DNA from 2 places in the Arthrobacter sp. NPDC056886 genome. Region 2 is predicted to be linked to the other one. Evidence: riboswitches for the same ligand, from Rfam matches in the RefSeq annotation. Region 2 holds a riboswitch; the other holds the start of a gene.
The links. A riboswitch is a leader RNA that binds a small molecule or an ion and turns the genes downstream of it on or off. The one in region 2 is predicted to bind S-adenosylmethionine.
Positions count from the first base shown of each region.

Region 1: another riboswitch for S-adenosylmethionine. It lies ahead of ACFRJ8_RS17040 (MFS transporter); the one in region 2 lies ahead of ACFRJ8_RS09545 (DUF1737 domain-containing protein).

Region 1 covers NZ_JBHUBT010000009.1:263,900-271,544, reverse strand. The annotation lists gene ACFRJ8_RS17060 (O-acetylhomoserine aminocarboxypropyltransferase/cysteine synthase family protein) at 1-827, opposite strand, end outside; gene sfnG (dimethylsulfone monooxygenase SfnG) at 827-2,020, opposite strand; gene acs (acetate--CoA ligase) at 2,017-4,218, opposite strand; gene ACFRJ8_RS17045 (CoA-binding protein) at 4,523-4,948, shown strand; SAM riboswitch class I at 5,046-5,135, shown strand; gene ACFRJ8_RS17040 (MFS transporter) at 5,222-6,583, shown strand; gene ACFRJ8_RS17035 (NtaA/DmoA family FMN-dependent monooxygenase) at 6,645-7,645, shown strand, end outside.
Region 2 covers NZ_JBHUBT010000004.1:300,139-307,783, reverse strand. The annotation lists gene ACFRJ8_RS09560 (glutamate--cysteine ligase) at 1-1,064, shown strand, start outside; gene ACFRJ8_RS09555 (O-succinylhomoserine sulfhydrylase) at 1,123-2,331, opposite strand; gene ACFRJ8_RS09550 (rhodanese-like domain-containing protein) at 2,332-2,742, opposite strand; gene ACFRJ8_RS09545 (DUF1737 domain-containing protein) at 2,739-3,050, opposite strand; SAM riboswitch class IV at 3,096-3,211, opposite strand; gene ACFRJ8_RS09540 (hypothetical protein) at 3,571-4,527, shown strand; gene ACFRJ8_RS09535 (aminodeoxychorismate lyase) at 5,317-6,279, opposite strand; gene cls (cardiolipin synthase) at 6,419-7,645, shown strand, end outside.

The DNA.
Region 1 (7,645 bases), on a different contig from region 2:
GACAGCGCCGGGCCGATGTCGCGCAACTGTTCGCAGCGCAGCTTGGTCAGGAACCCGTACTCGCCGAAGTTGCCCCACCAGGACACATTCCCGTAGGAGGCCACGGGCTCGGTCATCGTGGGGAAGTTGCCGTTGCCCCAGTCGAAGCGGCCGCTTTCCACAATCACGCCGCCCAGGGTGGTGCCGTGGCCGCCGAGGAACTTGGTGGCGGAGTGGATCACGATGTCCGCCCCGTGCTCGATCGGCCGCACGAGGTATGGCGTGCTCAAGGTGGCGTCGACGACCAGCGGGACGCCGGCGTCGTGCGCCACCTGCGCGAGGGCCGCAAGGTCCTGGACCTCCGAGGACGGGTTGGCCACCACCTCGACGAAGATGGCTTTGGTGTTTTCCCGGACTGCTGCGGCGTAGTCCGCAGGGTCGGTGCCTGGGACGAACGTGGTGTCCACGCCGAAGCGGCGCAGCGTGACGTCCAGCTGGGTCACCGTGCCGCCGTAGAGCTGGGAGGCGGCGACGATGTGGTCCCCGGCCTGGGTCAGCGCGGCGAAGGTGATGAACTCCGCCGCCATGCCCGAGGACGTCGCCACGGCCCCGATGCCGCCCTCCAGGGAGGCGATGCGCTCCTCGAACGCGGCCACGGTGGGGTTGCCGATCCGGGAGTAGATGTTGCCGTACTTCTGCAGCGCGAAGAGGTTCGCGGCGTCCTGCGTGTCCTTGAACACGAAGGAGGTGGTCTGGTAGATCGGCACGGCGCGGGCGCCGTGTTCGGCGTCGGGGGTGCCGCCGGCGTGCAGCGCGCGGGTGCGGAAACCGAACTTGCGGTCAGCCATTACGCAGCCACCTCAACGTTTGCCACCGGGGTCTGGGACAGGTCCAGCTCGACGCCGTTCTTGCGTGCCAGGTCCGCCTCAAGTTCGCGGACGATCGGCAGGACGTCCTGGCCGAACGCCGCGACCTCCTCCTGGAAGTGCAGGTAGCCGGTCAGGAACAGGTTCACGCCGATCTTCTTGTACGCCACGAGCCTTTCGGCGATCTGCTCCGGGGTGCCGATCAGCTGGGTCTTGAAGCCGTCGTTGTACTGGACCAGGTCCTCGAAGCTCGAGTCGGCCCACATGCCCTTGCCGTCCTTGGTGGACGCTCCGGCTTCCTGGACGGCAGCGCGGAACCCCTCGACGGCGGGCTTGTGCGCCTTCTCGACGATCTCGCGGAGGGTGTCGCGGGCTTCCTTCTCGGAGTCGCGGGCGATCACGAAGCCGTTGAGACCGAACTTGGGGGCGGGTAGCGAACTTCCGCTCCCGCGTCCGGCAGCTCCGGACGCCGCGACCACGCCGGCGATGTTGTCCTTGAACCCCTCGAGGTCCTTGCCGTTGGAGAAGTACCAGTCGGCCACCCGGCCGGCGGTGGCCTGCGCGGCCGTGGAGTTGCCGCCGAAGAAGATTTCCGGGTGCGCCCGGCCCGGCACGTCCACCGGGGCCGGGTTCAGGGTGAAGTCGGTGATGTTGTAGTACTTGCCGGACTGGCTGTACTCCTGCTCGGTCCAGAGCCCGCGGAGGACCTTGATGAATTCCTCGGTGCGGACGTAGCGCTCGTCGTGCTCGAGCCATTCGAGGCCGAAGTTTTCGAATTCCGCCTTGAGCCATCCCGAGACGATGTTCACGGCGGCACGGCCGTTGGAGATGTGGTCCGCGGTGATGATGAACTTCGCCAGCACGCCGGGGTGCCACATGCCGGGGTGGACGGCGGAGATCACCTTGAGGCGCTCGGTGGCGGCCAGCAAGGCCAGGCTGAACGAGGTGGCCTCGTGCTGCTTGTCCGCGCCGTAGGAGGCGGCGTACCGGGTTTGCGTCAGGGCGTATTCGAAGCCGGAGTTTTCCGCGATCCGGGCCAGCTTCTTGTTGTAGTCGAAGTCCCAGCCGGTGCGCTGTTCGATGGTGGAGACCACCAGGCCGCCGGAGACGTTGGGAACCCAGTAGGCGAACTTGAGCGGTTCGGAAAGTCGGGCGACGTTGCTGATTTCACTCATGAGTGGTCCTTTACTGCCGGGGTATTTCGGGTGCGCAGCACATCCTGGATGTCCGCGATGGATGGTTCGTTCTGGAGCGAGGTGGTGTCCCCGAGCGTGGTTCCTTCGAACAGCTGGGTCAGCAGCCGGCGCATGATCTTGCCGCTGCGGGTCTTGGGCACGTCGGGAACGACGACGACGTCGCGCGGCTTTGCGATCGGACCGATGGCCTTCGCGACGTGCACCTTCAGTGCGGACGCGATGTCCTCGGTGGCTGTCGAATCCTTCAACACCACGAACGCGACGATCGCGTGGCCGGTCTTGGGGTCCGCGACCGGGCAGACGCCGGCCTCCACCACGTCCGGGTGGGACACGAGCGCCGACTCGATCTCGATGGTGGAGAGCAGGTGTCCCGAGACATTGAGGGTGTCATCCACCCGCCCGAGGATCCAGATGTCGCCGTCGTGGTCGTACTTGGCGCCGTCACCGGCGAGGAACCAGCCCTGTTCGGCGTATTGGCGCCAGTACGAATCGAAGTAGCGGCGAGGGTTTCCCCAGACCGTCCGGGCGATCGCCGGGCCGGGGGAGTCCACCACGATGAAACCCTGGACGCCCGGCGGAACCGTATTGCCGGCATCGTCCACGATGCGCGTGCTGACGCCGGGCAGCGGGCGGGCCGCGCAGCCGGGCTTGAACGCGGCGTCCGTCGGGGCGGGGGAGAGTATGGTGGCGCCGGTTTCGGACTGCCACCAGGTGTCCACCACCGGGGCGGTGCCGGCGCCGATGTTGGTCCGGAACCAGCGCCAGGCCTCGGGGTTGATGGCCTCGCCCACCGTGCCGAGCAGGCGGATGGAGGAGAGGTTGTACGTGTCCGGGACGCCGTCCGGGAACCAGCCCATGAGGGAGCGGACCAGGGTGGGCGCGGTGTAGTACTGCGTGACCCCGTAGCGTTCGATGATCTCAAAGTGCCGGCCCGGATGCGGGGTGTTGGGGGTGCCCTCGAAGATAACCTGCGTGGCGCCGTTGGAGAGCGGGCCGTAGAGCTCGTAGGTGTGCGCGGTGACCCAGGCGAGGTCGGCCGTGCACCAGTGCACGTCCTGGTCCCGGAGCGCGGGGTCGGGGTTGCTGAACAGGTGCTCGAAGCTCCAGGACGCCTGCGTGAGGTAGCCCCCGGAGGTGTGGACCAGGCCCTTGGGCTTGCCCGTGGTGCCGGAGGTGTACATGATGAACAGCGGCGTCTCGGCGTCGAACGCCTCCGCTTCATGGACGTCGGAGGCGGTCCCGACGGCGTCGTGCCACCATACGTCGCGGCCCGCGGTCATCGGGACGGTCCCGAGCTCATCCACCGGAGTGGTCCGGTTGACCACCAGGACGTGCTCGATCGCGTTATCGCCGGAGACGGCGGCATCCGCGTTGTCCTTGACCGGCACGGCGGTGCCGCGGCGGAACTGGCCGTCGGTGGTGACCAAGAGTTTGGCGCCGGTGTCCTCCACCCGGAACCTCAAAGCCTCGGCGGAGAAGCCGCCGAAGACCAAGGAATGGATGGCGCCGATGCGGGCCACGGCGAGGGTGATGATCACGGTTTCGGGGATGACCGGGAGGTAGATGACCACACGGTCGCCCTGGGTGATGCCCAGGTCCAGGAGCGCATTGGCGGCCCTGGACACCTCGCGCTGGAGTTCGGCGTAGGTCACGGCACGGCGGTCACCGGGCTCGCCCTCGAAGTGCAGGGCCACCTTGTCCCCGCGCCCCGCCGCTACATGGCGGTCGACGCAGTTGTAGGCGACATTGAGCTTGCCGCCTTCGAACCAGGTGATCTGCGGGCCGGTGCCGGCCTCGACGTCGGCCGGGACGCGGCGGTGCGCGGTGTGCCAGGGCTTGCCGCCGTCGTTGGAGGAACCGGCCGGCAGGTCGGCCCAGTCGAGGCGGAGGGCCTGGGTTTCCCAGAACGCAACCGACTCCGCCTGGACTGTTCCTGCAGTGGGTGTGCCGCTGTGGCGGGGGGTGGTGCTGCGGTGACGCGCCGGTCCGTCGGTGGGGGCGCCGTGCACTGCGCCGTCCGTGGGCTCGGTCAGGGACCATCCCGAAGAGCCGCGAGAGGAGCCGGGCGCGTCACGCAGCCCTGCTTCGATCGCCGTCGCGTCCGAAGTGGTTTGTGGGGATGCCTCGGACGCAGTCCGGGCAAAGGTGGGCAGGGCGGAAGAATTCTCTGGGGTCATTGCAGCACTCCATCGGTCCTGGCAGTAGCACCCTTGGTTCCTCCAGTTCCCTCGAATTTCATCGAAAGAGAGAGGAACAGCTCCGTGGGAATGGTCGTCTCACGTCACCGGGGGTTGCTGCGGCTTCATTGATCCAGGTCTCTCGGCCGCTCGGGATGGTCACTACCTACTAGAACTGAAGTGCAGCATTCCACAAAATCCGCGCCTCCCGCGCTGTAATATTCGTTCACGGCGGCCCGGGGCCGTTGGAATCAGTCATTTATTCGATGATTACCCGGAAAGGTTGCAGGAGTAAGGTTGATGCATGGCCCACGTTAACGATCCGGCAGTCATTGACCGCCTCATGCGAACCAAAGGCACGTGGGCGGTGGTCGGCCTGACCACCAACCAGTGGCGCTCGGCGTACGAGGTCTCCCTGTATGTCCGGGACCGGATGGGCATGGAAATCATTCCGGTCAACCTGCCCGGAGACGACGTTCACGGCGAGAAGGGGTACCGCTCCCTGGCGGAGATCCCCGTGGCGAAACACCCCCTCGACGTCGTGGACTGCTTCGTCAACTCCCAGAAGGTGGGGGGCGTCATCGACGAGGCCATTGCCATTGGAGCCAAGGCCGTCTGGCTGCAGCTGGGCGTCTTCGACGACGCCGCGGTGGAACGCGCCAAGGCCGCCGGGTTGGACGTCGTCGTCAACGAGTGCCCCGCCCGCGAAGGATGGCGCGTGGGCCTCTAGCGGCCCAGGGAAACACGATCAACAGATAGCGAAGAGTCGGTTACAAAATGTGACCGGCTTTTTCCGTATCCCCGCCTGGCCGTGTGAGATGGACTCGTAACCATCCCGAGCGGCTGAGAGATCTGGCTCCGTGACGCCGCAGCAACCCCCTCGTTGAGGACGGTGCTACCGCCAGGACCGATGGAGAAGGCGCCGTCTTCCGCTCGGATTTCCGGCCCTGTCAGCCTGAATCGCGGAGGCAGCGCTTTCCCGGCATACGCCAGGAGACCGCATATGAGTACTGAAACACGCCCGCAGAAAATGACCGGGAAGGTGGCCGTCGCCAGCTTCATCGGCACCACCATTGAGGGCTACGACTTCGTCCTGTACGGCCTCGCCGCGGCGACCGTCTTCGGCCCCCTGTTCTTCGCCCCGGCCGACCCCCTGGTGGGCACGATTGCCGCGTTCGCCACCTACGCCGTCGGGTTCGTTGCCCGGCCCATCGGCGGCGTGCTGGGCGGCCACTACGGCGACAGGATCGGCCGGAAATCTGTCCTCGTGGCCTCGCTGCTCTTGACCGGGCTGGCCACCACCGCAATCGGGCTCCTGCCCACCTACGCCCAGATCAGCTGGGTGGCGCCGGCCCTGCTCCTCCTCCTGCGCGTGATCCAGGGCATCGGCTACGGGGCCGAGTGGGCCGGTGCCGCCCTCATGACCGTGGAACACGCGGCCCCCAAAAAGCGCGGGCTGACTTCCAGCGCCACGCAGCTCGGCCCAACCTCCGGCATGCTCCTGGCCACTGGCGTCCTGCTGGTGCTGGAGAACTCGCTGAGCGATGAGCAGTTCCTGGCATGGGGCTGGCGCGTGCCCTTCGTTGCGAGCCTGGTCCTGGTGGCCGTGGGCCTGGTCATCCGCCTTTCCGTCGAGGACAGCCCGGAGTTCAAGCACGTCCAGTCCGTCCAGAGCGTTGCGGCCCGTCCGGTGCTGGAGAGTTTGAAGACCCACCCACGTCAGATCCTGCTGACCACGGGCCTCCGCATCGCCCAGAACGCCTTCTACTACGTCTATACCGTGTTCATCCTGACGTACCTGACCCAGGTGTCCGGCACCGACCGCAATACCGGCCTAACGGCAGTCCTGATCGCGTCGGCGCTGGGCCTTGTCACCGTGCCGCTCTGGGGCGCGTTGTCTGACCGGTTCGGCCGCCGTTCCGTCTATCTCTTCGGCGCCGTGGCCAGCGCTGCAGCCATCATTCCGTTCTTCTGGCTGCTGGACACGGGCAACATCCTGCTGATCATCCTCGGCGTCGTGGTCGGCCTCAACATCGGGCATGACGCGATGTACGGCCCCCAGGCGGCGTTCTTCTCGGAACTTTTCAGCACACGCGTCCGCTTCAGCGGTGTGTCCATCGGCTACCAGATCGGTTCGGTGCTCGGCGGCGGGCTGGCACCGCTGGTCGCCACGGCCCTGTTGGCCGCCGGCGGCGGAAATCCGGTCTGGGTGGTCGTCTACTTCCTCGCCGTCTCCGCCATCACTATCGTGGCCACCCTCAAGGCACCGGAGACGAAGGACCGCGCCCTTGGCGAAACCGAACTTCCGGGTGAGGCACGTGCCGAAGCGGCCGCTGAAAGCCGGGAACCCGCCGTCGTGCGCTGACCACACCTTTTTCATGAATTTCGCATTGCCATGATTTTTACATTGCAAGGAAAGGGGCCCCATGGCCACCGCTGACACTGCACACCCGGACGGACGGCCCAGGCTGCTGCTGAGCGCCTTCGTCATGAACACCACCAGCCACATCATGGGCGGCCAATGGCGACATCCGGCGGCGCAGCAGCACCGCTTCAACGAACTTGAGCTGTGGACCAGCCTGGCCCGGCAGTTGGAGGACGCCAAGTTCGACGTGATGTTCTTCGCCGACGTGGTGGGACTGTACGGGAACGACGACGGCGGCTGGGCACCGCACGTGCGGCGCGGCATGCAGGTGCCCGCCAATGACCCGCTGATTCTCCTCGGTGCGCTGGCCGCCACGACGCGCAACATCGGCCTGGCGGCGACGTCCTCGGTGGTCCAAAGCCACCCCTTCCAGTTCGCCAGGCAGATTTCAACCCTGGACCATCTCTCCCAGGGGCGTGCGGCCTGGAACATCGTGACCAGCGCGGCGGAGAATGCGCACCGGAACTTCGGCGACGGCCTGGTGGCCCACGATGACCGTTACGCCTGGGCGGACGAATACGTGGCGGCCGCCTACAAACTGTGGGAGGGGTCGTGGGACGACGGCGCGCTGGTCCAGGACAAGGAGAACGGCATCCATGCGGATCCGGACAGGGTCCACAAGATCTACCACCGCGGCCACCGGTACTCCATTGACGGGCCGCACCTGTCCGCACCCTCGCCGCAGCGCACACCCGTGCTGTTCCAGGCCGGGAGCTCCGGGCGCGGGCAGCAGTTCTGCGCCGCCCATGCCGAGGCCACCTTCATGCTGTCCCCGAACCCGGCCGCCGCCGCCGAATACACGGCGTCCGTGCGGCAGCAGGCCGTCGCCGCCGGGCGGCTCGCCGGGGACGTGAAGTTCTTCCAGGGGCTCCACTTCATCGTCGGAAGCACCGAGGCGGAAGCCGCCCGCAAGGCCGCGGAACTGGACGAGTACCTGGATTCCGGGGCGCTGATAGCCCACATCGGCGGCGGGGCCGGGGTGGACCTTGGCGGCCTGGATCT
Region 2 (7,645 bases):
AGAAACCGGTCCACGAGGGCGCAGACTTCAGCTATGAGCTCAAGCTCGAGCAGATCGAGACCCAGACGCATCCGTGCCTTGACTACACCGAGCTGCTCCGGCAGCTCAGGCGGGGCCGGGACCTGGCGGACCAGGCGGCGCGGGCGCACGGCGGCCGCGTCGCAGCCCTGGCCACGTCGCCCCAAGGCTCCGCCACGCACCTGACGCCGAATCCGCGCTATATGACCATGCAGCAACGCTTCGGGCTCACCGTCCGGAACCAACTGACCTGCGGCCTCCACGTGCACACCTTTGTGCAGTCCCCGGAGGAGGGCGTGGCCGTGATGGACCGGATCCGCGACAAGCTTGCCGTGCTGATAGCACTCAGCGCGAATTCCCCGTTCTGGAACGGGGCCGAGACCGGATTCGAGAGCTACCGCACCCAGGCGTGGAACCGCTGGCCGGGGTCCGGTCCCACGATGATCTTCGGCAGCCTGCCCGTCTACCGCCGGGTGGTGACCCGGCTGGTGCAAAGCGGGGTCCTGATGGATGAGGGCATGGTCTATTTTGACGCGCGGCTGTGCCGGCAGCATCCCACCGTGGAGATCCGGGTCGCCGATGTGTGCCTGCGGGCCGAGGACGCTGCCCTGATTGCCGTCCTGGTGCGCGCCCTCGTGGAGTCGGCGGCGCGGGAGTGGGACGAAGGCGTCGACCCGGCCCCGGTGCCCACGCTGCTGCTGCGGATGGCCGCCTGGCAGGCCAGCAACTGCGGACTGCGCGGGGAGCTCCTGGACTTTGGAACCTTCACCCCTGCCCCGGCCGCCGACGTGGCCAGGGCGCTGGTGGATTTCGTGGCCCCGGTGCTTGAGGAGCAGGGCGAGCTGGAGCTGGTGCGCGCGGGCGTCGAACGGATCCTGGCGGAGGGCACCGGTTCGCAGCTGCAGCGCGGGCCGTTCCGGGCGGGCGGACTGCCCGCCGTCGTCGAACGGGCCATCGAACTGACGGCTCAGGGGCCCGCGCGGGGTACCGCCCCCAAGGGGCGAGCCGACGAGGGCTCGCCCCTGGGCCCGGTGCGCAGGGGCTGACGGGAGCCGGCAGCGTCAGTTCCGCTCGGGGGGTAGACCTGAGCGCCAGACCTGCCCGCTAGACCTGCTTGAGCGCCTGGCCGAGGTCGCGGATCAAGTCCTCGACGTCCTCCAGGCCCACCGAAAGCCGGACCACGCCGTCGCTGAGCCCGATCGCCGCACGGCCTTCCGGGCCCATCGCGCGGTGCGTGGTGGTGGCCGGGTGCGTGATGAGCGTCTTGGCGTCGCCAAGATTGTTGGAGATGTCGATGATCCGCAGCGCGTCCAGCAGCGCGAAGGCGGCCTGCTTCGCAGTGCGTCCCGGCGAAGGCGAAAGCTCCAGCGTGAGCACGGTCCCGCCGGCCTTCATCTGCTTCACCGCGAGCGGGTACTGCGGGTGGGAGGGCAGCAGCGGGTACAACACCGAGCCGACCGCAGGCTGTCCCTCGAGCCATTCAGCCAGCCGCAGGGCCGAGGCCGAGGAATGGTTGACGCGCAGGGCCATGGTCTCCAGGCCCTTGGTGAGCACCCAGGCATTGAAGGCCGACAGCGCGGGACCGGTGTGCCGCATGAGCTGCTTGACGGGCCCGTCAATGAATTCCTTGGTGCCCAGGATGGCCCCGCCCAGGACCCTGCCCTGGCCGTCGATGTGCTTCGTGCCGGAGTAGACCACCACGTCCGCGCCGAGGTCTCCGCAGCGCTGCAGCAGCGGGGTAGCGAAGACGTTGTCGACCACCACGGTGGCGCCGGCCGCATGCGCCAGTTTGCTCACGGCGGCGATGTCCACGATTTCCTGCATGGGGTTCGACGGCGACTCGAAGAACACCGCCGTGGTCGGCTCGGACAGCGCGGCCTGCCACTGCTCCAGGTCCGGTCCGTCCACGAAGACCGTCTCGACACCCCAGCGCGGCAGGATTTCGTTGAGGATCACAAAGCACGAGCCGAACAGCGAGCGGGCTGCAACCACGCGGTCGCCGGCAGCCAACAGCGCGCCCAGGGCGGTGAAGACGGCGGACATGCCGGACGCGGTCGCAAAACACGCCTCGGTTCCCTCGAGCAGCCGGAGCCGCTCCTGGAACGTCGCGACGGACGGGTTGCCGTAGCGGGAGTAGACGAAGCGCTCGTCCTCCCCGGTGAAGGCGCGCTCGGCGGCGGCCGCGGACTCGTAGACGAATCCCGAGTTGAGGAAGATTGGCTCGGTGGTTTCCTGGAAGCCGGTGCGGTCCAGGCCGCCGCGGACGGCCTGGGTGTCGGCGGCCCAGCCGGCGGCGTCGGGATTGAAAGTCACTTAGATCTTTCCGAGGTTGGTGGGCAGGCCGCGGTTCTTCCAGCCGTTGACAGTGCGTTCGCCAAAGCGGTCGGTCTCGCCTTCGAAGCCCTCAAGAACGTTGTACGAGGTGTAGCCGGCGGCTGTCGCGGCCGTCGCGGCGGCGATCGAGCGGGCACCGGAGCGGCAAAGGAACACCAGCTCGACGGCGGTGTCCTCCGGTGCCTGCCGCTTTAGCTGTTCCACGAAGTGCGGATTCGGCGCGCCGCCGGCGAGGGTCCACTGGATGAAGAGCGGATCGTTTTCCGTCGCTTTCGTGTCCGGGATGCCGATATGGGCCCATTCGCCCTCGGTCCGGACATCCACCAGAATGGCTCCAGCCTCAAGCTTGGTCCACGCCTCAGCGGGGCTGAGGTCTCCTGCGTAGCTCATGCGTGGCCCTCGAATGCCCCAACAGCGTCAAACTCGTCGGCGTCGAGCTCATCAACCGCATTGGCCACGGCGGCGTCCGCGCTCGCAATGGCAGCCGGCAGGACCAGCGCCTGCGCCACGATCACGGTGCTGCCGTTGAAGCTGGCGGCGGGGCTTCCATGCAGGACATAGCCCTCGGCCAAGGCGGCCGACACGCGCTCACAAAAGGCGCGGTCATCTGCGCCGGTGAACAGGCGGTAAGCCAGTCTTTCCTCGCCGCCGGTCGCCGCACTGGGGGCTGCAGCGGGGGCGGCTGAGGTACTGAGTATTTCGGGTACAGCGGGTGTTGACGTGTCGGGCACGACGGATCTCCTCTTTCACGCTTGCAGCTCGAATGGTCGATATGCCGAGTATTCACCTGAGGCACCCCGCCGCGAAAAGGGAGGGTTGCCGACCGGCCAGTCAGGGCTTGGCACCGGTTCTCATTACTCCCCAAAAACGTAACACCAACGACGCCGGCCCGCACGGCCGCCGTCGTCATGTTCCGTAACCGGGTCACGCCCAACGGGCTGGCGGATCGTATGCGTGCACCTCAAGCAAGTAGTAGCGGGCTCCAACTTCGGGTATTGCCCACTCGTGTGTGCGCCGACGTTTCGCCGTCTACTAGGGGAATGGTCGTGCGTGTCGGCCGGAGTCGCGGCTGACTCGAGCAGTCCGTCAATCAAGCAGTCCGTCAATCAAGCAGTCCGTAAAACGAGTCGTCTGTCCGTCACCAAGTCCGTGAATCGGTGGCCGGAACCGTCGGAGCCGCAGCCGCGGCCCGGCCGGTGACGGCGGAATGGAGCAACTGTGGGCCCGCGCATACTGGTTACCGGGATAGCAAGCGCCGCCGGCCGGACGGTCGCGGCGCAACTCGAAGCCCGCGGCCTTCCGTATCTCGGCTCCGACGCCCGCGCCGACACACGCCACGCGGAGCCTGCTCCCTCCGCAGCCGCGGTCAGGCTCTTGCCCGCGACGGACCCGGACATGATCCTGGACCTGCGCCGGGTGGTGGATCGCGAAGCCATCAACGTCATCATTCCGACCCTCACCGTGGAACTTCCGGCCCTGGCCGCGGCCCGTGCCGGATTCGCCCAGGACGTGCGAATTATCGTGGGCGACCCTGCTGCGGTGGCGCTCGCCAACGACCACCTGTTTACCACCTGGGCGTTGCAGGCAGCCGGCATTCCAGTGCCGCGGTTCGGCGTTCCGGGCGACCTCGCCGCCGCGCCGGCATCCCTCGCCGGCCTCAGCGGCCCCGTGGTGGTCAAGCCGCGGGTCTTCGAAGGCTCCCGTGGGGTCCACGTGCTGGCCGGAACCGCCTCCGTCACCTGGAAGAACATGCCCACAGGGCAGCTTGTCCAGGAGTTTATCCCGGGCGCCGACTACGTCTGCCTGGTGTTCGGCACCCCGGCACGCAACGCGATGGCGCCAGTAGCGGTGGTCCTGGAGAAGACCAGGACTCCGTATGGACGCGCCGGCAGCGACGAGGTAAGCCGCAGGGTGCCGGCCAGCGAGGCCGGGGACGTGCGCAAGCTGGGCCTGGCCGCCGTCCGCACGCTCGGGCTGACCGGGCCAGTCCAGGTCCAGATCCGCCGCCGCGCGGACGGAACCCCCGTGGTGCTGGGCGTCTGCGCGACCCTCGGGGAGAACAGCACGTGGGCCCCGGAAATGCTCGACGCCGTGCTGGCAACGTTCATGCTCCCGGCGTTCAACCCCGCCTCGTTCCGGCGGTGCCCGGCAATTCCCGCGGACGCCCTGGGGTGAGGCGCCAGCGTAGATGAAAATGTCCGCCACGGTCCGGTCAGTGCGTGATGAGATGGGATCCATGTCGGGGCCTGGGTGGGCTGCCAGCGGGGCTCCTTAGCAAGCGGATCAGCCCAACGGTCAGGGCAGTCGCCAGGAGGAGGATCAGCCGCACGGCACCTGCCAGGAGCATGAGCAGCACTAATCCGAAAATGAGGGGCAAACACAACATGAAAACGGCGACGAGGGTAACAACATAGCCGAATGCGTAGCCAACAAGGGTTGCCTGATCCATTGGACTGCCGTTCGTAGCGATAGGGCCGATTCCCTGAATTCTGCCGATACCTGCGGCAGCTGTGCGGCATGTGGCCCCGGGCCACTTCCGCGGTTCCGGACAGCTTTGGGCCAAGCAAGATCCCGCGCCGTCGGCTGTTACGGGGTCAGCTCCTCCCGGAGCCGGCCCGTCAACCACGTGCCCTAAAGACAGAACGGCGAGGGCCCGCGCGCCCCGCTGTGCGGTTCGCGTCTATGCCGGGGCCCCTGCAGGACTTGCTCGGTTTTCAATTCAGCTTCCCGGCGCCGCTGATCAAAGGTCCTCAACTGCCGGGTGGTCGGTGCCGCCTCCGGAAAATTCTTGGCTGCCGCGCCGCGCGCACTGTTCCGCGCGGACGGTTCCTGGCTCACGCTCATGGATGGATCGTCCCACTTGGCCACTGCGGCGGACAGGGTCTTCAGGCCTTCCTGCAAGCCACGGTTGCTACTAGGCGGGGTCGAACTATTGGGCAGGGCGACCTACTCGATCGTGGCGAACTATTCGATCGTGGAGAACAAGGCGTTGAGTTCGGCCGTGAGCTGGCGTCGCAGTTCCGGGGTACCGATTTCCTGTCCGTCGATGTGGTTCACCGGGGCCAGGAGGCGGATGCTGGAGATCAGCCAGACCGCGTCGGCGTCCAGCAGGTCCTTCGGCTCCAACGGGCCGTAGCCCAGCTCCCAGCCGGCAGCCTTGGCGGCTGTGAACAGGGCACCCTGTGAGGTGCCGGGCAGGATGCCGCTGTCCAGCTGCGGCGTGATGAGCCGCCGGATGGTGCGGACGCCGCCTGCGCCGTCGTCTGCGGTTTCCAGGTGGGCCAGCAGAACGGTCGACGTCGGCCCCTCCAAGACGCGGCCGTCCGCGGACGTGAAGATGACGTCGTCGGCGCCGTGCCGGTGGGCGTAGCGCAGCGCTGCCATGTTCACGGCGTAGGAGAGGGTTTTGGCGCCGAGCAGGAGCCACGGCGCGCGCTCGCCGACTTCGCTGTCATAGCCGCGGTCCAGCAGGATGACGTCGATCCCGGTCTCGCGCTGCCGTCGGCCTGCGGCCGCGGGTGGGGAGGCCTGGACCCAGCACGTGGGGGCGGCGGCGCCCTCCGGCCCACGGGTGACCAGCAGCTTCACCACAACCTCGTCCGTGCCGCCCCCTGGCGCCGTGGCCGGGTCCTGGCGCCGGAACTCGCCGATGGCGGTGTCCACCGCGCGCCGCCAGGCGTCCTCTGCGGGGATGTCCAGTTCCAGCAGCCGCGCCGAACCGGCCAGCCGGGTCAGGTGTGCCTGGATCTTGCGGGGCCGGCCGCCGACGGCCAGCAGCGATTCAAAAACGCCGTCGCCTCGGGTGGCGCCCAGGTCCGTGGCCATCAATTGAGGCTGCGCCGGGTCGGCAACCCGGCCGCCTTCGAACGCCGGGTCCAGGAAGACCAGCACGGTCGCGGGCGCAGGAACAGAGGCAGGAGTGGTCATGGCTACAGCTTAGTCTCGGTGGTCGCGGGATAGGATTTGCTGGTTGCCCGTTCCGGAACTGTTCCGCGGGCCTTGTACTTTGAGGGGTTCGCCTGTGCTGTGGCCATTTCCGCTGGCGGAAACTTTACCGTCCTGGGCAATGATGATCCTGACCGTGATCGACTTCGCCATCCGGGTGCTTGCCCTGGGCATCATCCCCGGAAACCGGCGGCCCACCACGGCAATGGCGTGGCTGCTGGGCATCTTCATCGTGCCCGTCCTGGGCCTGGTATTGTTCCTGCTGTTTGGCAACTTCCGTCTCTCCCGCCGCCGCCGTGCCCAGCAGGATGCGGTCAACACCCGCATCCGGGCCGGAACCTCGGAGCTGCAGGCTGTAGAAAGCCGCTACGCCGGTCCCGAATGGGTGGCGTCTGCCGCTGAACTGAACAAGACGCTGGGATCGCTGCCGATGGTGGATGGCAACAGCGTGGAGCTGCTGCCCGGCTACCCCGATTCCATGAAAGCGATGGCCGCGGCGGTCCGCGGTGCCAAGTCCTTCGTCAATGCCGAGTTCTACATCATGAGCTCGGACCACGTCACGGACGATCTGCTCTCCGCACTGGAGGAGGCGGCGGAGCGCGGCGTCGAGGTCCGCGTCCTGTTCGACCACCTGGGCACGCTCCGGATCAAGGGCTACCGCGGCTTGAAGGCACGGCTCAATGCCAGCAAGATCCGCTGGCGGCCCATGCTGCCGCTAAGCCCGGTGCACGGCCAGTGGCGCCGGCCGGATCTCCGCAATCACCGCAAGATCATGGTGATCGACGGCGAAATCGCGTTCACCGGATCCCAGAACCTGATCGAGCCGTCCTACAACAATCCCAAGCACCGCAAGGTGGGCCGCGAATGGGTGGAGCTCATGGCCTGCATGCGGGGGCCGATTGTCACCACCCTGAACGTGGTCTTCGCGACCGACTGGCTCAGCGAAACCGACGAATCCCTGGAAGAGCAGCTCGAGCACCAGCCGGAGTCCCACCCCGGAAACATCACGGCGCAGGTGGTCCCCAGCGGCCCCGGGTTCATTACCGAGAACAACCTGCGGCTCTTCAACACCCTGATCTACTCGGCGCAGCACAAGGTGTCGCTCTGCAGCCCCTACTTCGTCCCGGACGACTCGCTGCTCTATGCGGTGACCACGGCGGCGCAGCGCGGCGTCGAGGTGGAACTCTTCGTCTCGGAAAAGGGCGACCAGTTCCTGGTCCACCACGCGCAGCAGTCCTACTACCAGGCTCTGCTCGAGGCCGGGGTGCGGATTTACCTGTACAAGGCGCCGTTCGTGCTGCACGCCAAGCACTTCACCATTGACGACGAGGTTGCCGTGCTGGGCTCC